DNA from 3 places in the Undibacterium sp. JH2W genome. Region 3 is predicted to be linked to each of the others. Evidence: predicted binding sites of a transcription regulator. Region 3 holds the regulator's gene; each other region holds the start of a gene.

What was found. Region 3 encodes LexA, which represses DNA repair genes until DNA is damaged. Its sites were predicted from a motif close to ACTGTATNNNNATACAGT; they were not measured.
Region 1: a site for LexA is predicted at 6,116-6,133, ahead of ruvA (Holliday junction branch migration protein RuvA). Genes of this name have one in related genera too.
Region 2: a site for LexA is predicted at 4,651-4,668, ahead of dinB (DNA polymerase IV). Genes of this name have one in related genera too.

What each region holds. Positions count from the first base shown of each region.
Region 1 is NZ_JBMPOT010000027.1:31,359-38,951, forward strand. It holds gene coq7 (2-polyprenyl-3-methyl-6-methoxy-1,4-benzoquinone monooxygenase) at 1-421, opposite strand, end outside; gene ACO0LC_RS26835 (porin) at 777-1,913, shown strand; gene ACO0LC_RS26840 (porin) at 2,292-3,326, shown strand; gene ACO0LC_RS26845 (2-keto-4-pentenoate hydratase) at 3,572-4,396, opposite strand; gene ruvB (Holliday junction branch migration DNA helicase RuvB) at 4,446-5,516, opposite strand; gene ruvA (Holliday junction branch migration protein RuvA) at 5,520-6,101, opposite strand; gene ruvC (crossover junction endodeoxyribonuclease RuvC) at 6,226-6,768, opposite strand; gene ACO0LC_RS26865 (GIY-YIG nuclease family protein) at 7,044-7,325, opposite strand; gene purH (bifunctional phosphoribosylaminoimidazolecarboxamide formyltransferase/IMP cyclohydrolase) at 7,404-7,593, opposite strand, start outside.
Region 2 is NZ_JBMPOT010000001.1:340,850-348,442, reverse strand. It holds gene ACO0LC_RS01550 (M16 family metallopeptidase) at 1-1,873, shown strand, start outside; gene ACO0LC_RS01545 (HD domain-containing protein) at 1,947-2,483, shown strand; gene ACO0LC_RS01540 (substrate-binding periplasmic protein) at 2,540-3,313, shown strand; gene dinB (DNA polymerase IV) at 3,321-4,478, opposite strand; gene ACO0LC_RS01530 (thioredoxin family protein) at 4,777-5,244, shown strand; gene ACO0LC_RS01525 (PAS domain-containing protein) at 5,264-7,593, shown strand, end outside; gene ACO0LC_RS01520 (AraC family transcriptional regulator ligand-binding domain-containing protein) at 7,588-7,593, opposite strand, start outside.
Region 3 is NZ_JBMPOT010000023.1:39,707-47,299, forward strand. It holds gene lon (endopeptidase La) at 1-1,235, shown strand, start outside; gene lexA (transcriptional repressor LexA) at 1,404-2,060, opposite strand; gene rpsF (30S ribosomal protein S6) at 2,324-2,692, shown strand; gene priB (primosomal replication protein N) at 2,720-3,019, shown strand; gene rpsR (30S ribosomal protein S18) at 3,029-3,313, shown strand; gene rplI (50S ribosomal protein L9) at 3,340-3,792, shown strand; gene ACO0LC_RS25710 (replicative DNA helicase) at 3,961-5,349, shown strand; gene ACO0LC_RS25715 (DUF47 domain-containing protein) at 5,494-6,120, shown strand; gene ACO0LC_RS25720 (inorganic phosphate transporter) at 6,194-7,204, shown strand; gene ACO0LC_RS25725 (LytR/AlgR family response regulator transcription factor) at 7,299-7,593, opposite strand, start outside.

The DNA.
Region 1 (7,593 bases), on a different contig from region 3:
CCAGGCTGACAGCATCACCAAATCTGGCTGCCAGAGTACCGCAGGCATATGCACCTGCATACCAGAGCGGGTTCAGCAGGCTGATGTGTGAATTAAGTTCACGCAACCTCTTTGCAGTCCAGGCCAGATGATCTTCTTCTTCCAGGCCAGAATGCCGGAATTGCTGGCGTATATCTTCAGTATGCGCGTTCGCTCCCTGGGAATCATACAAGGCCTGGGCGCAAATTTCGCCCACATGATTGACGCGCATCAAGCCTGCGCTATGCGCTTTCTCTTGCTCTGATAAATCAGCATCCGCCAGCTCTTGCCCAGGATAGCTGCGCCTGGCTATAGCTTGCCCACTGACCACGCGCAGGGCACGGTCAAATTTGCCGATCAATTGATCCAGGCTACCCCTGGGCGATGTTGTGAATAAACTCATATTGCTCTTTTGAAAATATCTCGATTGAAACCTTGGAAAACCACTATGGCCCTGCATAGTCGCTATTGTAAGAAGGAATGTGCAGTAATGCCATCAGACCAAATCTGGAAAGCAACAGAAAACTTAAAACTCTCATAATAAGAAAGAAGATCCTTGTTGCGATAACACCACATAAAATTTGCTTAAAGACGATCGTTCGCAAATTCTCTTTGCCCTATTTCTTGTTATTTGTTTCAATGGAATCCAGCTTCTTAATCAGCAGGTTTCGAAGTCCTGGCAAGACTAGACGATTACAAATGACTGACCAGCAATAAGGTACGGCCACATAATTTTAATAATTTTGGAGACGCTTTCAATGAAAAAATCGATACTGGCATTCTCAGTTTTGAGCGCATTTGCAGCAACCGCTTCAGCCCAATCTTCCGTCGTCATCTACGGTATCGTCGATGCAGCAGTCGTCGCCACTAGCAATCAGACAGCAACTGGTGGCTCCAAATTCTCAATGGACGCTGGTCAGTTATTGACCTCCCGTTGGGGTATTAAAGGTTCTGAAGATCTGGGTGGTGGTTTGAAAGCGAACTTCAATCTGGAAGGCACACTGGCCAATGACACTGGTGCTGCCGGTGCTGGTTTTGGCGGTAATGTGTTTAACCAGGCTGGTAGTAACACCTCCCTGTTTGATCGTCTGGCCTGGGTGGGCTTGTCTGGTGATTTTGGTTCGATTACTCTGGGTCGTAACAATATTCTGGGTGTGGATTCTGTTGGTCTGGCTGATCCTATCAGTCTGGCACATGCAGGTTCCAATCCTAACGTGATGTTCAGTGCCTTGAATGCAGGTGCATTCTTTGGTGGTTTCGGTACTAACCAGGGCGGCACCGCACTGCGTCAAAACAACTCTGTTAAATATGTGTCACCTCTGATGTCTGGTTTTGGCGGCGCGGCGATGTATGGCTTCGGTGAAAAAGCCGGCGACACAGGTGCCAGCAGTTATGTTGGTTTGTCTGGTTTCTTTACTGACGGCACCAATGGCGCGGCTTTGTCCTATGCAAAACTGAAAGATGCAAATAATGTATCGAGCCTGAGCGGCTGGGCAGGTGGTGTGAAATTCAAGGTAGACCCATCTGTGATGTTGCGTGCAACTTACTCCCATAATAAAGTCGAAGGCAACGTCAAAATTGATGCATTGCCAAGTGCAGATGGTCGCAAGATCACTGTGATCGGTCTGGGCGTCGATTTTACTTTGTCTGATCAGATGACTTTGACTCCCGCCTACTACAACACCAAACGTTCTGGCGATATTGATGGTAAGGCTGATCAATACATCTTGCTTGGTAAATATGCATTTAGCAAACGCACTACAGCTTATGCTTCACTGACATATGCAAAAGCTGGCTCGGTCAATGCGCAAGATGTCTCCCTGGCTTTGGGTATTATCGGTGCAGGGAATAGTTCAGCAACCCGCACTGCGGTAGGTATATTGCACGCATTCTGATACTAAGTAGTTCGATTCTGCTTGCAAAGGTCGCTTATGCGACCTTTGCAATTTTGTTTTTGCTTTATTTTTCGTTTAAAAATGTAATTTTTCAGCAATAGTTTCACTCGGTTAATGTTATTTTAATTGTATCAAAATACTTTCTTTTGTGGCAATTTTTGTTGCTTATTCGAGACATAATCACTCCATATTCCCTCTCAAAGCCGATTTCGCTTGGCTGTCTAACACCATTTTTGGTCAAATACGTTAACTTCTTTTTAGCAGTCTTGTCGGTTCATAAGTATTAGCGCGTTTCGTGCGATCAATTTTTGGCTCTGTTTTGCGCGAATTGTGCTTAATGTAGTTCATATCAATGTGAAATCCTTTGGAGAAATATCAATGAAAAAATCACTCATCGCTCTGTCAGTTTTGGCTGCTGTTGCTGGTTCAGCACAAGCTCAGTCTTCCGTAACTATCTACGGTGTACTGGATATGGCGTTGCAAAATGAAAGCAATGGCGCTGGTACAAAAGGCGCAGGCAATGTTACATCTCTGGATTCCGGCGTTCAATCCGGTTCCCGTTTGGGTTTCAAGGGTACTGAAGATCTGGGTGGCGGTCTGAAAGCTATCTTCAAGCTGGAAATGGGCGTTAATGCCGACACAGGTGCGTCTGCTCAAGGTGGCGTTGCATTCGGTCGCGCAGCATGGGTAGGTTTGGCTGGTGACTTCGGCTCTGTTAAACTGGGTCGTCAAAACAAGCCTATGTTCGACGTAGTTGATGCTATCGATCCATTCAGCACTGGTATCGTTGGTGGTACTGCTGGCCAAAGTACAAGTGCAACTGGCTTCGGTAACCTGTTCTTCGCGACTAACCCACGCTCTACAAACACAATCAACTACTCCACGAATGATCTGAGTGGTTTCTCTGCATCTGTTGCTTACACATTTGGTGAAGTCGCTGGCGACAATTCTAAAAATCGTGGTATCGGTGTGTCTGGCCAATATGCTGCTGGCCCATTCCTTGGCGTAGTTGCTTACCACACAGAAAATGATGCAAATGCACAAGCAATCAAGCATTTGTTCACAGGTGCAACATATGACTTCGGCGTAGTTAAAGGCGCCCTGGCATACGGTAAAGTTACTTCTGACAACAACTCTGTTGACAACAAAATGTGGTTGATTGGTGGAACAGTACCTGTGAGTGCTGCTGGTGCAGTCGTCGGTACATACGCACGTGTAACAAACAATCTGGTATCAGCTGGTAATTCTAACCAAATCGCTATTGGTTACACACACTCCCTGTCCAAGCGTACTAACATCTACACATCCTTCGAGCGTTTGTCGAATGATGCAAACACAAATGCAGGTGGTCTGGCTTCCGGTAACGGCGTGACAGAACGTCTGGTGAACGTAGGTATCCGTCACATGTTCTAATTTTATGCTGACTTATGTCAGTATAAAAAGAGTCAGGTAAGATTGAAAAAGCACTCCGGCGGAGTGCTTTTTCTTTGCCTGGATACTTTTTTGTTAAGCAAGGTCTTCACGAGGTATTGCAGCCTCTATGCAGCTTTGTCGAGCAAAAAAATGGCTGACATAGCGCTATGTCAGCCATTTTAAATATTTCACTACTCAAAATATTTAATAGTCATTAACAGTCATTGTCTGGGTTTTGGCTGATTTTAAGCAAAACTGACACTTAGGCCAGGCAGGGGGATGCCAGAGAAGGCGGTACCCCAGGTTTGCCCAGACTGCACAGGATAAGCATCTGTCCATGTACCAGTGGTGATAATTTCACCCGCCTGCAAAGGGGGAAATTGCGGCTGCTTTTGTAGCAAGCCATGCAGGTGCCAGATCGCATGTAAAGGGCTGTCCAGTACATTGCTGCCATAACCAGCGCTGAGCAAAGTGCCGTCGCAGGACAGCGAGACACTGGCATTGGCCAGCAGCTCTGCCAGATGCTGGCGGCTGGCACTGGATAAGATACGCGGTTCACCGATCAGCAAGGTGCCATGCAAGCCCAGTGCGGCTATCGCATCGGCTGCCTCAAACTTCCAGTCAGGGTAGGGGCTGACGACGATTTCTACGCCGTGTGCCATCCATTCCAGGCAATCTGCCAGCTCTTCTATGCAAGCGTCGGCTGCCGGCGTTCTGCCGAGCTTGAATACCACTTCCGGCTCTATGCGTGGTTGCAAGGCACCTGTCAGGCTTTGGTAGGCATGGTTATCTTCTACATAGCGCACCGTGCTGTCAAACAGGCTGCTCCAGATAGGTTCGCGTATGGCAGCTTTTTCGCCATACTTGGTCCACAGCTTGCGGTTGGTAAAGCCCAGTTTGCGGCCTATGCGCACTTCGCCTTCGGCAGCGCGTATGGTGTCAGATGCTTTGGCAATGTCGTAGGCATCGGCGATGCTTAATTCAAATTGCCAGCTCAGAGGATTGACATGCTGGGTACGTGCCCTGGCTTCAAGAAAAGTGTAGGCATGTTGTTCGGCTAGTAAGGACATGGCATCAAATTCGGTTGGATTGAGCACAAACCATGGAGAGGTCAGCGTATTAACTACCGCCCCATAAGTCACCGTTATTGCCCGATCTGGGCATGGTCACGCCAAAATGCTCATACGCGGACGGCGTTGCTATCCTGCCTCTGGGCGTGCGTTGCAAAAAACCCTGCTGTATCAGATAGGGTTCCAGTACATCTTCTATGGTGTCGCGTTCTTCGCCTATGGCTGCAGCGACGTTGTCCAGGCCTACCGGACCACCACCAAATTTGAAGAGGATGGCTTCCAGCAGTTTTCTGTCCATGAGATCAAAGCCAACGGCATCGACATCCAGCATCTTCAATGCCGCATCGGCAATGCCCTTGGTGATTTCGCCATTGCCCTTGACCTCGGCATAATCGCGTACCCGCCGCAGCAGGCGGTTGGCAATACGCGGTGTACCACGGGCCCGCTTGGCGATTTCACGCGCACCATCAGCCTGTATCGGCGCACCTAACAATGAGGCTGAGCGGGTCACGATCTTGGTCAATTCTTCAGGCGTATAAAATTCCAGTCTGGCGACGATACCGAAGCGGTCGCGCAGCGGGTTGGTCAGCATGCCAGCGCGGGTAGTTGCGCCAACCAGGGTAAAAGGCTGCAAGTCCAGTTTGACCGAGCGAGCTGCCGGGCCTTCGCCTATCATGATGTCGATCTGGTAATCTTCCAGCGCCGGGTACAAAATCTCTTCTACGACAGGCGACAGACGATGTATCTCGTCAATGAAGAGCACATCATTGGCTTCCAGGTTAGTCAGCAGGGCCGCCAGGTCACCGGCACGCTCCAGCACCGGGCCAGAAGTCTGGCGCAGGTTGACACCCATCTCACGTGCAATGATATGCGCCAGTGTGGTCTTGCCCAGACCGGGCGGGCCAAACAACAGGGTATGGTCAAGTGCTTCACTGCGCTGGCGCGCAGCAGTGATGAAAATTTCCAGTTGGCCGCGTATCTTTTCCTGCCCCACATATTCATCAAGTTGTTTGGGGCGCAGGGCGCGTTCTATCGCTTCTTCATTGGGAGAACTGGGCGTGGCCGAGATAATGCGCGGCTCGCTGAAGTTGGAAGAAAGATTGTCGGTCTGTATCGTCATCGCTTAACCCTTGGACAAGGCTTTCAATGCCAGTTTGATACCGTCAGAGACGCCACTACCTGCAGGCACAGACTTCATGGCCAGCAAGGCTTCCTTGTCAGAATAACCAAGTGCCTGCAAGGCATTCAGAATGTCGGCGCTGTGGTCTCCTGCCGCCAGTGCCGCAGTGGCATTACCCAGGTCCGCACCGAGTTTGCCCTTTAGTTCGAGCAATAACCTTTCAGCAGTTTTCTTGCCTATGCCAGGCACGCGGGTCAGGCGTCCGGCCTCTTGCAGGGTAATCGCCTGTGCCAGGTCGGCTACTGACATGCCGGACAATATGGAGAGGGCAGTGCGGGCACCGACGCCGCTGATCTTGATCAATTGCTTGAAGGTGCTGCGCTCTTCTGCAGTACCAAAACCAAACAGCACATGCGCATCTTCACGTATCGCCAGATGGGTCAGCAAGACCACTTTTTCACCCAGATGCGGCAGGTTATAGAAAGTGCTCATGGGCACATCAACCTCATAGCCCACACCCTGGCAATCGACCAGCAATTGCGGAGGATTCTTTTCTATCAGAGTGCCTGCAATGCGACCTATCATGAGACTGCTTTCATACTGTATGAATAAGCAGTGATAGTAAACGATTCTGGCGCATTTGACGAGGCAAATGCGGGGAAATTATATGGATATTGCGATACTGCAATGAAATGAGATCGGGCAGGAGCTAACCTACGAGACGTCCGCCCTTGACGCGCAAGCCCTTCTTGGCCAGGCCGGGAGCAATGGCACCCAGGGTTGCCAGAGTGTCGCCACTATGCGCATGGCAAATCGCCACGCCCAGTGCATCGGCAGCATCACTGCCAGGCAGGCCGGACAAAGCCAGCAGGCGTTGCACCATGTCCTGTACCTGCTCTTTCTTGGCGCGGCCATGACCAACCACGCCTTGTTTGACTTGCAAGGCAGTGTATTCTGCCACTGCCAGGTCAGCCGCCACCAGCGCGCATATCGCCGCTCCACGGGCTTGCCCCAACAGCAATGTGGACTGTGGATTGACGTTGACGAAGACTTTTTCTATCGCCGCACAATCGGGCTGGTAAGTACGCACTATTTCTGAAACGCCTGACAAAATTGTCTTCAAGCGTTCGGGCAAAGTGCCATCGATAGTCTTGATCGTGCCTGAGGCGATATATGTCAGCTTGCTGCCCTGTTTATGGATGACGCCAAAACCGGTGGTACGCAAGCCGGGGTCTATGCCTAGGATTTTCATGAATTGTTTTGTTGGTATCTATGGGCTGGTGCTGATGTTGCTGAACGGGTCTTGCTGGGGAGTATAGCGTATCAGTGTGGATTTTTATTTGTTGCTATGTGAGTGCGTGATCACTTTCGACTATTGTTATTTGTGATTAATGTACGTTGCATGCTGTGAGTTGTTAATGCTTTGCGAATCGTATTTGTGGGCGGCGAATGCCGCTAGGCTCCAGCCTTCGCTGGAGCGACGTCAATTAAATATGGAAGATTTAACCAGTCACGTACTTGTTCGGCTCAAACAATATCCAAATACAAATCCCGCCAATAAGGATTGGTTTCTTCAATCAATCTGATCTTCCATTCCCGCTTCCAGGCCTTGATTTGCTTTTCGCGTTGAATGGCAGAAAGGATGGAGTCAGTCTGATGAAACCAGACCAATTGATGAATTTTATATTTCGAAGTAAAACTGTCGACGAATTCATTCTTATGCTGATAAACACGTGCGATCAAATCGCTAGTAACACCAACATACAAAGTGCCATTTCTGGCACTGGCAAGAATATAGACGTAAGCCATGAGGATGAGAAGGAGGAATGAAAAACGGCCCTGAATAATCAGGGCCGCATATACATCATTTAATACATCAACACTGCATCAATGACGGAAATGACGCGTACCGGTATAGACCATGACCACACCACGTTCATCCGCAGCATCGATCACTTCCTGGTCACGCATGGAGCCACCCGGGTGGATCACGCAAGTAGCGCCAGCATCGACCACCACATCCAGACCATCACGGAAGGGGAAGAAGGCGTCAGACGCTACCGCAGAACCGGTCAAA
Region 2 (7,593 bases), on a different contig from region 3:
GCCTGCTGCCCACCCTGATTATGCCGCGACTGAGGCACTGGCATTGATACTGGGTGATACACCAAATGGTCGCCTGTATAAAGCCCTGGTCGAAACCAAAAAAGTGGCCGATGTCTTCCCCTGGGCCGCCAATCTCGAAGAACCAGGTTTCCTGATGCTGGGTGCCAATTTGCGTACGGAGCAAAACCTGCAGGAAGCTAAAAAGATATTGCTCGACACTATAGAAAACTTTGAAAAATCACCAGTCACCGAGGCGGAACTGGCACGTGCCAAGGCCAAGCTCGATTCAGATATTGCCCAGGTTTTCAATGACCAGGAAAAATTTGCCGTATCCCTGTCTGAAAACATCGCCTCTGGTGACTGGCGTTTGTTTTTCCTGTTCCGTGACCGCGTCAAGGCGCTCAAGGTAGATGATGTACAACGCGTTGCCACTACCTGGCTGAAATCCAGCAACCGCACCTCGGGCAGTTTTATCCCTACTGAAAAACCTGACCGTAGCCCGGCCCCTGCCAAAGTTGCAGTGGATGAGCAAATCAAGCAATTTAAACCTGGCGTGGCCATCGCTCAGGCAGAAAACTTCGTCGCCTCTGCCGACAACATCGACAAACGCACTGTGTCAGGTGCACTCAGCAATGGCATGAAGTATGCGCTGTTGCCCAAGACCACGCGTGGCAATACTGTCGTGCTGTCCATGCATATCAACCTGGGTGATGAAAACAGTTTGAAAGGCAAAGCCGGTGCCGCCGAACTGGCTGCGACCATGCTCAGCCGTGGTACAGAAAAACTCAACCATCAGCAATTTACTGAAGAACTCGACAAGCTTAAAGCCAAGCTGCAAATCAATGGTAATGCGACGATGGCCAATATCCAGGTAGAAACCATACGCGACAATCTGCCACGTGTACTGGAACTGGTGCGTGATTCCCTGCGCCAGCCTGCTTTCAATGAAGCTGAATTCACACAACTGCTGAATTCACAACTTGCACAACTGGAAGAGTCCCGCAAAGAACCGCAATCAGTCGCCGTTGATGCTGGCAGAAAAGCCCAAAACATTTACTCCAGCGATGACCCGCGCTACTACCGCAGCATCGATGAACAAATTGCTTACCTGAAAACGGCCAAACTGGCCGATGCCAAGGCATTCTGGAAAGAATTCTATGGTGCCAACCAGGCAGACCAGGCACAAATTGCTGTGGTGGGTGAATTTGATGTCAACAAGGTAAAAGCTGAATTACAAGCTGCTTTTGGCGACTGGAATACGCAGAAAAAATTTACCCGTGTTGCCCGCCCTTACCAGGCCACCAAGGCAGATGACAAGAAAATCATCACGCCGGACAAGGCAAACGCTTTCTTCTATGCCAGCATGCAACTGCCGTTGGGTATCAAACATCCTGACTACCCTGCGCTGGTCTTGGGTAACTACCTGCTGGGTGGCAGCGCCAACTCACGCATACTGAACCGCATTCGTCAAAAAGACGGCATCAGCTATGGTGGTGGTTCTGGTTTCAATGCCTCTGCCCTGGATGAAGTAGCCAATTTTTCCATAGGCGCTATTTATGCACCGCAAAACCGCGCCAAGCTGGAAACCGGCATACGCGAAGAAATTACCCGCGCCCTGACCGAAGGTTTCACACAGGCAGAACTGGAAGATGGTAAAAAGAGCCTGATCCAGCAATATCAGCTGGAACGCAGTCAGGATGCCGTATTGGCGCCAACGCTGGCGAACAATCTCTACCTTGGCCGCAATATGCAATACCGTGCAGAAGTAGAGAAAAAGATACAGGCACTAACCGTGGCGCAAGTCAAAGAAGCCATGGCCAGACACCTGGGCTATGAAAAAACCCTGCGTGTATTCGCTGGCGATTTCAAATAAATAGTCATACAACAAGGAATAGGCTTGCACATCAGTCTGTGCGAGCCTATTTTATTAGTTTTCACGAACGCGCATGATGCTCAACACCACTACTGAAGCCTACCAATTGCTTTCGCAACTTGGCGCATCAGAACGCCTGCTCACTCACGTCAAACTGGTTGGCGAAGCAGCGGAAATACTGATTTCAAAGTTTGAAAACATGGATTTGCAATTCGATGCAAATCTGATACGCCTTGGTGTCGCCATCCATGACGCCGGAAAAATCCTGCATCCCAATGAATTAGATGGCCCGGGTTCCCTGCATGAGCCTGTCGGTGAAAAAATGCTACTGGATCATGGGGTACAAAAGATAGTCGCGCGGTGCTGTGTCAGCCATGCACAATGGCAACACGGTGACTTGAACCTGGAAGAGTTATCTGTCGCTGCTGCCGACAAATTATGGAAAGGTAAGCGCGAAGCTGAACTGGAATTAACGCTTATCCAGGCCATCGCATTGCAAAAACAGATTGATCACTGGGATATTTTCACCATGCTTGACGATACATTTGAAGCAATTGCAGCAGGTGGCAGTGAGCGACTGGAACGCAGCAAGCATGTAACTATCTCTTAAAATTGCCCCGACATACTTGCGCTACACTCAATTTTTATCAAAGCTAGCCCTATGCCATGAGTATTCGGTTGTTCCGTTTTCTGTTTATCTTCGCTGCCAGTCTGGTAGGCGCATCGTCTATTGCCGCTGACCGACCTGTCATGCAACTAGCCTCGCTGGAGTGGTCCCCCTATGTGGGTTCACATCTGCCAGACGAAGGGCTGACTGCGGTCATCGTCAAAGCGGCAGCTCTGCAAGCGGGCATGGATACGCATATCAGTTACACGCCCTGGAGCCGCGCCGTGCAGCTGGGGCTCAATGATCCATCCTATGCAGGATACTTCCCTGCCTTTTATTTGAAGGAAAGGGAAAAAACCTGTTATTTTTCAGCGCCTTTGGGTAACAGCATCATAGGCCTGGCGGCCTTGAAAGAGCGGCATTTCGACTGGAAAAATTATACCGACTTGAAGGGCCTGACCATAGGTGTGGTGCAAGATTATGCCAATGGCGAGGAATTTGATGCCCAGGTTAAAAAAGAACAATTGAAACTTGACGTGGCACCTTCAGACATCAGCAATTTACGCAAACTGATGGCGGGGCGTGTCGACCTGGTCATCATCAGCAAGGATGTCTTGCGACAGTTGTTAATTACAGAACCCAGTCTGAAGAGCAGTCAGGAAAGCATAATTTTTCATCCCAGGGAAGTCATCAACTTTTCGCTGCACATCTGCTTTCAGCGCAATGAGCGTGGATTAAAATATCAGCAACTCATCAATCCCTACCTGGAGAAACTCAATCTCAGGAAAATTGAAAACCTGTATTTCCAGCAAATGCAAAATGCCCAGCCCTGACAGCCCGCTAGATTTCATCAAACAAACTACCCTGGCTGACCTGACGTTCATTGCTGACATCCGCCTCTCTCACCAGGGCACTGGCCCTGACACCTAACAAGCGAAACCGGTTTTCCAGGGCTACTCTGCGCAGACATTCACCAGCCGTCCTGCGTATGATGGCGGGATCAGCTGTCGCCACAGGAATGGTGATGTCACGTGTAGAGATACGAAAATCGGTGTAGCGAATCTTGATACCTACGGTTTTACAGCGATAGCCCTTGACTGTTAAGTCCCGCGCCAGGCGAGTGCAGAGATCGGTAAAAATATCTGTCAAAACCGCCCTGTCATGAACGGCATGCAGGTCGCGGTCAAATGTGGTTTCTCTGCTGATGACCTTGGGTTCTGACTCGGTGGAAATCTCCCTGTCATCAATACCACGCGCCGCATTGTAGAGCCAGCCAGCATAATTGCTGCCGAAAGTGGTTTGCAGCAAACCCAGGTCTGCACTTGCCAGTTCACCAACCGTATTGATACCCAGGCTAGCCAGGCGCTCGGTTGATTTTGGGCCTATGCCATTCACTTTTTTCACGGCCAAGGGCCATATCCGTGTTGGCACATCTTCCATATTCAGGATGGTCAGGCCATCAGGCTTTTCCAGATCAGAGCCTATCTTTGCCAGCAGCTTATTGGGTGCCACACAAATCGAGCAAGTCAGACCAGTCGACTCAAAGACTGCCTGCTTCAAACTGCTGGCCAGGGCGCGCGTCTCCTGCGGATGATCTGACAGGTCGAGATAGATTTCATCTATGCCGCGATTTTCAATTTTGGGGGCAATCTTGCCTACTGCTTCTTTAAACAGCCGGGAGTAGTGACGATAGGATTCAAAATCCGTAGGCAGCAAAAAGACATCCGGCGCCAGCTTGGCGGCCTTCATGATGCCCATGGCAGAAAAGATGCCCAGTGCCCGCGCCGCATAAGTCGACGTGGTAGCAACACCGCGACCGACATAGTCTTTTATCCGTGAAAACTCATGCGTGCCATCGCCTTTGGGTATAGGGCGATGCGCAGAGCCGCCTCCTATCAGCACCGCCTGCCCCCGCAGTTCTGGATATCGCAATAGCTCAACAGATGCATAAAAAGCATCCATATCCAAATGGGCAATCCGGCGTTGTTTATTATTCATAGTAATCAAAAATCGCCTGGAAATACATCACTTTGCAGCGTGGCTGCATCGCACTTTTCTGTCGCTGCGTAAGAGCAATCACTGCCCCTATTAATAATTTTTTTCAAAAAAATCCTGGCAAGCTCTTATGCTTATACGCTAATACCTTATTTTATCCTGAAATCGACATATAACTGGACATACATACAGCGAAATTGATTTTAGCCGCAACAAGGAATTACAGCCAGATGTAGTTTGAGCTAAGATAGACCGATCCTGCATTTCCTGCTTTTTTCCTGAATTTTCTGATGGAACGATGATGAAAAAACTGCTTTCCCTTATTTTTGCATTCAGCCTGGTTTCAGGTATCAGTTCGGCCAGCGCTGCCACGCCACAAGCCTATGATGAAGCTGCGGATGCCCAGGCTGTTGTCAACAAGGCCCTGGCAGATGCCAAAAAGACAGATAAAAAAGTCCTGGTCATTTTTGGTGCCAACTGGTGCAAGGATTGTCTGGAACTGGATAAGTCCATGCATGGCAAGAATGAGCCGCTGCTGGCCAGCAAGTTCATCACTGTGAAGGTGAATGTAGGGCAGTTTGATAAAAACAAGGAATTGGTGGATTTATATGGCAACCCCACCAAGAAAGGCATACCAGCAGCCGTCTTGCTAAGACCGGATAACACGGTCTTGTACGCCTCCAAGGGAGGTGAATTGTCGAATGCGCGCAAGATGAGTGAGCAAGGTGTCTACGACTTCTTTGATGAAATCACGGCACTGTACCGCTAAGCATACAAGATGAACAAGCATGTCTGAAGATCCTGCCATGTCTGCCAAGCTCACATCGGAAGAAACCGAGCTGGCAGCTTTACAGCGCAGCCATGCCTTGTTATCAAATTTTTCACGCTGTCTGCCGGGCATGTTTTATCAATTCCGGCGTTATCCGGATGGCCGTTTTTGCCTACCCTATGCCAGCGATGCGGTAGTCGCATTTTTTGGCGTCCAGCCTGAGCAATTACGTGAAGATGCCAGCTTCATGTTTGCCAAAATCCATCCCGAAGACTTGCCCAAGATGATAGTGGCCGTGCGCAAGTCCTTCGCCGAACTCAGCCCCTGGCATCAGGAATACCGCATCGTTTCTGCTGGTCAGCAAGACCGCTGGGTGGTTGGCGACGCCACTCCCGAGCAACTCGATGATGGGAGTGTGCTCTGGCATGGTTTCCTGAGTGACAATACCGAACGCAAGCTGACAGAGCAAAGATTGCAGGCTGCCGAGCGCCAGCGTCGCCTGGTCATGAAAGCCTCGAACCAGGGTTTATATGACATCAACCTGCAAACGGGTGAAGGCAGCTTCAGTGCCGAATATTTGCAGATGTTGGGCTATGAACCCGGAGACTTTAACAATCCCCAGCATTTCTGGGATTATTTCTGGGGTACCGGTGTGCATCCTGATGATGTCGCCAATCTCAAGCGCGCCTATAAAAACCATGCCACCACCCAGGGCAATGCGGATTACCACGCCGAGTTCAGGCAAAGGAACCGGGCGGGTGAATGGCGCTGGATCATGTCCTTGGGCAGCATCGTCGAGTGGGATAGCAAGGGCAAGCCCTTGCGTATGGTGGGTACGCACATCGATATCACCGAGCGCAAGCAAACCGAGGAAATGCTGAGGCATAACCAGGAGCTGCTAGAAGCCAACAAGAACCGCTACAAGGAGTTGGCCAGGGAACTGGAAATCCTCATCACCAATGCGCCAGTAGGTATCATGTTTGTCAGCGACGGTCTCATCGTCAGGGCCAACAAGGCATTGGCAGAACTATGCCGCTTCCCCGATGCCCAGGCCATGATAGGGGTGAAGACCACCTTCCTGTACCAGGGGCCGGACGATTATCAAGCCTTTAGCGCCCAGGTCGTGCCCGGCTTGCAGGCTGACGAACTGGTTGAACTGGAATGGCAATTGCGTCGCTACAATGGCGAATCTTTCACTGGCCGTGTGGCAGGGCGTGCCTTGCCGACAGAAAGCTATGTCCGTGGCGCAGTCTGGATGATAGAGGACGTCACAGAACAAAGAAGTACCCTGGATGCCTTGCGTACCAGTGAGCAACGCCTGCAAAGGCTGATGAATTCCAGCCTGATCGGGATTATCCAGGGCAATGAATCAGGCCAGATACTGGATGTGAATGATGTATTTACCCAGTTCAGCGGCTATGACCGCAATTACCTGCTGACACAAGCCAGTGTCTGGGACACCCTGTTGTCACCACAGGATTTGAAAATCTGCCAGCAGGCGTACAAGGAGTTGATACAGACTGGCACCACCGCCCCCTTCGAAATCATGTTGCAGCAAGGAGAAAATGTCGGTGTCCCTATCCTGGTGGGTCTCAGCCACCTGGAAAACTCCGAGCGTGACTGGGTGGCCTTTGCCATGGATATCAGCGACAGGCTGCGCATGAATCGCCTGAAGACAGAATTCATTTCTGTCGTCAGCCATGAATTGCGCACGCCACTGACGTCTATACGTGGTTCGCTGAGCCTGCTGGAATCTGGCGTCAGCGGGGTCTTGCCCAGGCAGGCAGAGCACCTGATACGCATCGCCCACAATAACAGCAAGCGCCTCATCACCCTGGTTAATGATATTCTGGACATGGACAAACTGGCCAGCGGCAAGATGATCTTCAAATCAGAAGCCGTGGACCTGGTGGCCCTGGTTAAAAGCTCGCTGGAATCGAATATGGCTTATGCGGCCTCACTCAAGGTTGGCCTGCAACTGCAACAGCATCCCAAACAAGCCTGGATACTGGCCGACCATGACAGGCTCATGCAAGTCATGGCCAACCTGATTTCCAATGCCGCCAAGTTTTCCAAAGAGGGCGAAGCCGTCGTCCTGCGCATCGTCAATACAGAGTCGCGTTACCGCGTAGAAGTCAGTGACCTGGGTGCCGGCATCGCTCCTGAATTTCAAGAACATTTGTTTGAACCCTTCACCCAGGCCGATGGCACCGATACCCGGCAAAAAGGTGGCACTGGCCTGGGCTTATCCATCACCAAGGCCATGCTGGAAAAAATGCATGGGCAAATCGGTTTCAACAGCGCTCCTGGAGAGGGAACGACTTTCTGGTTTGAGTTTGATGTTTATCG
Region 3 (7,593 bases):
GTACTTACATAGGCTCCATGCCAGGCAAGATTTTACAAAGCCTGTCCAAGGTCGGTGTGCGCAATCCTCTGTTCCTGCTGGATGAGGTGGACAAAATGGGGGCTGATTTCCGTGGCGACCCATCATCTGCCTTGCTGGAAGTCCTGGACCCTGAGCAAAATCATACTTTCTCGGATCACTATATCGAAGTCGATTTCGATTTGTCCGATGTGATGTTTGTGGCGACGTCCAACTCCTACAATATCCCGCCAGCTCTGCTGGACAGGATGGAAGTAATACGTCTGTCAGGTTATACCGAGGATGAAAAAACCAGCATTGCACAACGTTATCTGCTGCCTAAGCAAATCAAGAATAATGGTTTGAAAGAGGGCGAGATCACTGTGGCAGAAAGTGCTTTGCGCGACATCATTCGCTATTACACACGTGAAGCTGGCGTGCGTTCTCTGGAAAGGGAAATCTCCAAGATTTGCCGCAAGGTCGTGAAAATGCTCTTGTTGAAAAAGACCGAGAAAAAAGCCACGGTCAATTCCAAGAACCTGGATAAATACCTGGGTGTACGTCGCTATGACTTTGGTGTTGCCGTTAAAGATAACCAGATTGGTCAGGTAGTTGGTTTGGCCTGGACTGAAGTGGGCGGCGATTTGCTGACCATAGAAGCCGTGGCTATGCCTGGTAAAGGTGGCGTTATCCGCACCGGTACTCTGGGCGACGTCATGAAAGAATCGATAGAAGCAGCCCGCACTGTAGTGCGCAGTCGTGCCAAGCGTCTGGGTATCAAGGCGGACGTTTTCGAGAAGAGTGATATCCATATCCACGTACCTGAAGGCGCTACACCGAAAGATGGCCCATCTGCTGGTATCGCCATGACCACGGCTTTGGTATCGGTTTTCACTGGTATTCCAGTGCGTGCTGATGTCGCCATGACAGGTGAGATTACCTTGCGCGGTGAAGTATTGCCTATCGGTGGCTTGAAAGAGAAATTGCTGGCCGCTCACCGTGGTGGTATCAAGACTGTGTTGATACCTGAGGAAAATGCCAAGGATCTGACCGAGATTCCGGACAATGTCAAAAACAAACTGGAAATCATTCCGGTTCGTTGGATAGACAAAGTCCTGGAAATCGCTCTGGAAACCCAGCCTGTTCCTCTGATTGATGAACCAGTTCCAGTGGCAGCGGCGACACCTGCAGCCACCTCAACTGAAACGCCTGCAGATACTACCGTAGTTAAGCACTAAAGTTCTTGAACACTAAGTTGTCGCTCTGAAATAAAAAACGTCCGGATATCCGGACGTTTTTTTATGTCTGCTGCCGATGAGTGTCTGTTGTCAGGCAATAATTAATGTGCCTGAGATGCTGACTGGGCATGGTGCAATTGGAAAGGCTGAATCGCGCCCGGTCTGACCTCAAACCCAATTGCGCATAAGGCCAACCGCCAAGCCTTCCAAGGCGAAATCTTCTTCAGTATCCCCAATTTTAATGACAGGGTAATCCGGGTTTTCCGGCATCAGTTCTATCAGGCTGCCAGTCTTCTTGTAACGTTTGACGGTCACGTCATCACCCAGGCGTGCCACCACGATCTGGCCATTGCGAGCACTGTCGGCTTTTTTGACTGCCAGCAAGTCACCATCGAGTATGCCAGCATCACGCATGGACATACCGCGCACCTTGAGTAAGAAGTCTGGTTTGGCAGAGAACAGGGCCGGGTCCACATGGTAAGTAGATTCGATATGTTCGCTCGCCAGTATTGGCGAGCCGGCAGCAACGCGGCCAACCAGTGGCAGGGCAAGTTGCAATAGGGCGGGGTGGGGCAGCGCCAGTTGTTTGCCTGTGATATGGCTGGACAACTCAGACTCCAGCAGGCGTATGCCGCGTGAAGTGCCTGCTGCAATTTCTATGACGCCTTTGCGAGCCAGAGCTTGCAGATGTTCTTCCGCTGCATTGGTTGAGCGAAACCCCAATTCTGTCGCAATTTCTGCACGAGTGGGGGGGAAGCCCGTGTTTTGAATGGCGTCTTTAATCAGGTTCAGGATTTGCTCCTGGCGGGCAGTGAGTTTGAGCATGGCGTTTTCTAGTGTTGAGATGCTGTATATACAAGCAGTCTGTATTTTTATACAGTAAAGCTGAATATGCAAGTGAAAATCCCTGAGATCGCCAGTAAATGTGAAAAAATACCTCACTATTAATGGAAAAACGGCCTATAACTTAGCTAAGCCACTGATCCAATTGATCAATATGAAAAACTGGGTTATTATTATCGGCTTTCCTCTTCCCGCACTCGTCTTGACGCCGAGGCGGGCTATTTTATTGTCCACAAGGAGAATATATGCGTCATTATGAAATCGTATTTATCGTACATCCAGATCAGAGCGAGCAAGTTCCTGCAATGATCGAGCGCTACAAGGCAAGTGTTGTAGCCCGTGGTGGTCAAATCCATCGCGTTGAAGACTGGGGCCGTCGTCAATTGGCTTACATGATTCAAAAACTGGCAAAAGCACACTATGTTTGCTTGAACATCGAATGCGATGCTGAAACTCTGCTCGAGTTGGAAACAGCATTTAAATTCAATGATGCTGTTTTGCGTCACCTGACAGTCAAATTGAAAAAAGCAGAAACAACACCTTCTCCTATGATGAAAGCTGTTCAGAAAGAAGATGCTGCAAAAGCGCAACGTGTTGAAGCGCCTGCTGCTTAATAATTGACAAAGGTCGCGTAAAAAATAGTGAATCAGCTGAAGCTCGTAGCCCGGATTGTGGAAAAAAGCGCATTGCGCTACACCCCGGCCGGTATCCCGATAGCTTCTGCTACCCTGATGCATAGTTCAGAAACTCGTGAGGCGAACGCAGTTCGACAGGTCGAGTTTGAGATTTCTGCGATGGCTGCTGGTGAAATATCCCAGCGTTTTACAGAAATTGCCCTGGAACAGCCCATGGAATTCACCGGTTTTTTAGCGCGCAAAAATCGCAATAGCAAAAGTCTCGTTTTTCACGTCACTGAATTCGGGACACATTTACTAGATTAGGAGCCAAAAATGGCATTCGGTAAAAAATTCGACAAAAGCAAATTGAAGCAAAAGCGTCAACAACAAAACCCTTTGTTCAAGCGCAAAAAATTCTGCCGCTTCACAGCAGCACATGTAGAAAAAGTTGACTACAAAGACATCGACACACTGAAAGATTTCGTGCAAGAAAACGGCAAAATCATGCCAGCACGTTTGACCGGTACAAAAGCGCTGTATCAACGTCAAGTTGACACTGCAATCAAACGTGCACGTTACCTCGCGTTGCTGCCATACACTGATTTGCACACAGCGTAATTGACGACAAGGTAAAGGAGAAAAATATGCAAGTTATTCTGTTGGATAAAGTCGTTAATCTCGGCAATCTGGGTGATGTAGTTCGCGTTAAAGACGGCTATGCACGTAACTTTTTGATTCCACAACGTATGGCTCGTCGTGCTACGACAGCTGCAGTTGCTGAATTCGAAGCAAAACGCGCTGAACTGGAAAAAGCAGCAGCCGCCAAATTGGCAGCAGCTCAAGCTCAAGGCGAAAAACTGTCCGGTCTGACCGTACAAATCACACAAAAAGCTGGTGTGGATGGCCGTTTGTTCGGTTCCGTTACTAATGCTGATATCGCTGAAGCCCTGACTAAACAAGGTTTCGCTTTAGAAAAAGCACAAGTACGTTTGCCACAAGGTCCGTTGAAGATCGCTGGCGAACATAGTGTTTCCGTTGCTTTGCACACTGACGTTGTAGTTGACGTTAACGTTGCAGTAGTGGGCGAACACGCGTAATTTGTTTTTTTGCAAATTGCTGGAAAAAAGCCGGGAATTCCCGGCTTTTTTCATGTTTGGGGGAAATATCACCCGATTTACCTGTTTGTCACAAACTTGTCACAAACTCGCCAATTTCTCGTAATTTGAACGCTCTGGTAGTTTGATTTAACGGTTATAATGCGCGCCATGAAAGCTGGTTCTGATCCTCAAGTTGACGCTCTACGCGTCCCCCCCCATTCCATAGAAGCAGAGCAATCTGTTCTGGGTGGTCTATTGCTGGATAACGCGGCCTGGGACCGTATCGCTGACTTTATTGGCGAAGAAGATTTTTATCGCTATGACCACAGGATTATCTTCCAGTGCATGGTCAAACTCATTAATAGCTCGCGTCCGGCTGACGTCATTACCGTCTTTGAGGCGCTGACGAGCACAGGCAAGGCAGAAGATGCCGGTGGCCTGACTTATCTCAATGCGCTGGCACAAAATACCCCCTCAGCCGCCAACATCCGTCGCTACGCAGAAATCGTCCGTGACCGTGGCGTGTTGCGCAAACTGATTACTGTTGCAGATGAAATTTCCGGCAATGCCTTTAATCCCCAGGGTAAAGAAGTCAAGCAAATGCTGGATGAGGCTGAATCAAAGATTTTCGCGATTGCCGAAGAGGGCGCACGTGGTGCCCAGGGTTTCCAGGCGATTCAACCCTTGCTGACGCAAGTGGTCGAACGTATTGACGAGTTGTATAACCGTGATAATCAAAATGACATTACCGGTGTCCCTACTGGTTTTGCCGATCTGGATAAAATGACTTCAGGCTTGCAGCCTGGTGATCTGGTCATTGTTGCTGGTCGTCCATCCATGGGTAAGACAGCCTTTTCCTTGAACATCGGTGAGAACGTGGCGATAGACAGCGGCTTGCCAGTCGCTGTGTTCTCCATGGAGATGGGTGGTGCTCAACTGGCAATGCGTATGCTGGGTTCGGTAGGGCGCCTGGATCAGAGTCGCTTGCGTGTTGGTAAATTGACCGATGAAGACTGGCCGCGTTTGACTCACGCCATTCAAAAGATGAATGAAGCACAATTGTATATCGATGAAACACCAGCGCTGAGCTCCATAGAATTGCGCGCCCGCTCGCGTCGTCTGGCGCGCCAGTGTGGCAAGCTGGGACTGGTGATTGTCGATTACTTGCAATTGATGTCAGCCAACTCTGCTGGTGAAAACCGTGCGACCGAGATTTCCGAGATTTCCCGAAATTTGAAGGGTCTGGCAAAAGAACTACATTGCCCCGTGATTGCCTTGTCACAGTTGAATCGCTCGCTGGAGCAAAGACCAAATAAACGCCCCGTCATGTCTGACTTGCGCGAATCTGGTGCGATTGAGCAGGATGCTGACGTCATCATGTTTATTTATCGTGACCAGGTGTACAACCCGGATTCGCCTGATAAGGGTACTGCAGAAATCATTATTGGTAAGCAGCGTAATGGTCCTATTGGCAGTGTGCGCCTGACTTTCCTGGGCGAATATACCAAGTTCGACAACTATGTTGGTTCCCTGTCGATTTATGGTGATAGTGAATAATTCTAAGCAAAAATGCTGGTGTTGGTGGGTAGACGCAAAGTAGTAAATCAAGACTTAAAAAGTAGAACAGTGTTGCCAGGCATGCTTGATTGCAGGTGCTTGCCTGGGCAAACCTAGAAATCTTATATTTTCAGTGAGAATAAAATGTTTGGACGCTTGATGCCCACCGAGGGCAAATTTTTTGAACTCTTCAATCAGCATGCAGAGTTATGTGTCAAAGGCTCCAAGGAAATGGTTGCCCTGATGACGAACTTTGATGATCTGGAGATCCGTGTTCACGCCATCGAGAGCATAGAAAAGCAGGCAGATACTGTCACCTACAATACGATAGAACTCTTGCACAAGACTTTCATCACCCCCCTGGATCGCGATGATATTCATAAATTGATCACGCGCATGGACGATATTCTGGATTTGCTGGAAGATGCGGGCCAGACTATCTCCCTGTACGATATCCGCGAAATCACGCCAGAAGCCAAGCGTCTGGCGGAACTGTGCCTGGGCTGCGCTGAGAAAGTTAAAGCTGCGGTAGCCTTGTTGCATAACATGGATAACTCCCGTGAAATCCTGGCCTTGTGCGAAGAAATTGACCGTCTGGAATCGGATGCTGACCATGTCATGCGTGCCGCCATGTCCAAATTGTTCCGCGACGAACCTGATGTTCGCAACCTGATCAAACTCAAAGCGATTTACGAAATACTGGAAACAGTAACGGATCGTTGTGAAGATGTTGCCAACATCATAGAAGGCATTATTGTTGAGAACGCTTAAGCGTCTGACTCTTTTATTTTGACGCCTAACAGTTCTCTGTCAATGCAGAGAGCGAACAAGGGAATTCACTTTTATGCAATCCTTACATATGAGCCTGCACGTCGTCATCTTATTGGTGGTGTTGGCATTGTTATTTGATTTCATGAACGGCTTCCATGATGCCGCAAATGCGATCGCAACCGTTGTTTCAACGGGGGTATTAAAGCCTAGCCAGGCGGTAGCTATGGCTGCCTTATTCAATGTCTTTGCTTTTTTTGTTTTTAATTTGTCAGTCGCGAAAACCATAGGCAAGGGTACTATCGATCCAGTCATTGTGGATCACTATGTCATCTTTGGTGCTCTGGTAGGTGCGATATTCTGGAACCTGGTGACCTGGTATTTTGGTATTCCTTCCTCGTCTTCACATGCCTTGATCGGTGGTTTGATTGGTGCTGCAGTAGCAAAAGAAGGTACCGGTGCCTTGATTGCTTCTGGTCTCTACAAGATCATTTTGTTTATTGTCTTGTCACCATTGCTGGGATTTTTCCTGGGCTCCCTGATGATGCTCATCGTATCCTGGCTGTTCGTTAAATCGACACCAAGGAAAGTGGATAAATGGTTCCGTCGCTTGCAATTGATTTCAGCTTCGGTATTCAGTCTTGGACATGGCGGCAATGATGCACAAAAAACCATGGGTATCATCTGGATGCTCTTGATTGCTGCTGGTTACTCCAGCGAGGCTGACAAGGGGCCGCCAAGCTGGGTAGTGTATTCCTGCTATGCGGCAATAGGCTTGGGTACTTTGTTCGGTGGCTGGCGCATCGTGAAAACCATGGGCCAGAAAATCACCAAACTCAAACCTGTCGGTGGTTTTTGTGCTGAAACAGGTGGTGCAATTACCCTGATCATGGCGACCGTGCTGGGTGTGCCAGTATCGACCACGCATACTATTACCGGTGCAATCGTCGGGGTTGGCTCTGCCCAGAAAATGTCAGCCGTGCGCTGGGGGGTGGCAGGCAATATTGTTTGGGCCTGGATCCTGACGATACCTGCATCTGCTTTTGTCGCCGCGATCGCATGGTGGATAGGTACGCAGATCCTGTAATCTCTTGCTGTAAGAAGATGTTGTAAAAATAAAAAGCGCCTCACTTCACAATGGGGCGCTTTTTTTATTGCTTACGGGTTCTGATATCGGGTGCTTACATTTGCTTGAATAAATGAACAAAGCTGCGACTGACTTCAAGTTTTTCGGTCAAACCCTTGACCTGCACCAGATGGCGACCACGCAGGTCGCGCACCACGCCGGAAATGGCCTTGGCATTCACCAGCGTTGATCTATGGATTTGCCAGAACAGGGCAGGGTCCAGTTCGTCGGCCAGGTCGCGTACTGGTTTGCGTATCAGGGCTTCATAAGACGCCGTTTGTACGCGGGTATATTTTTCATCGGACTGAAAAAACAAAATCTCTTCTACCGGTATCAGGCGCAACTCCTGG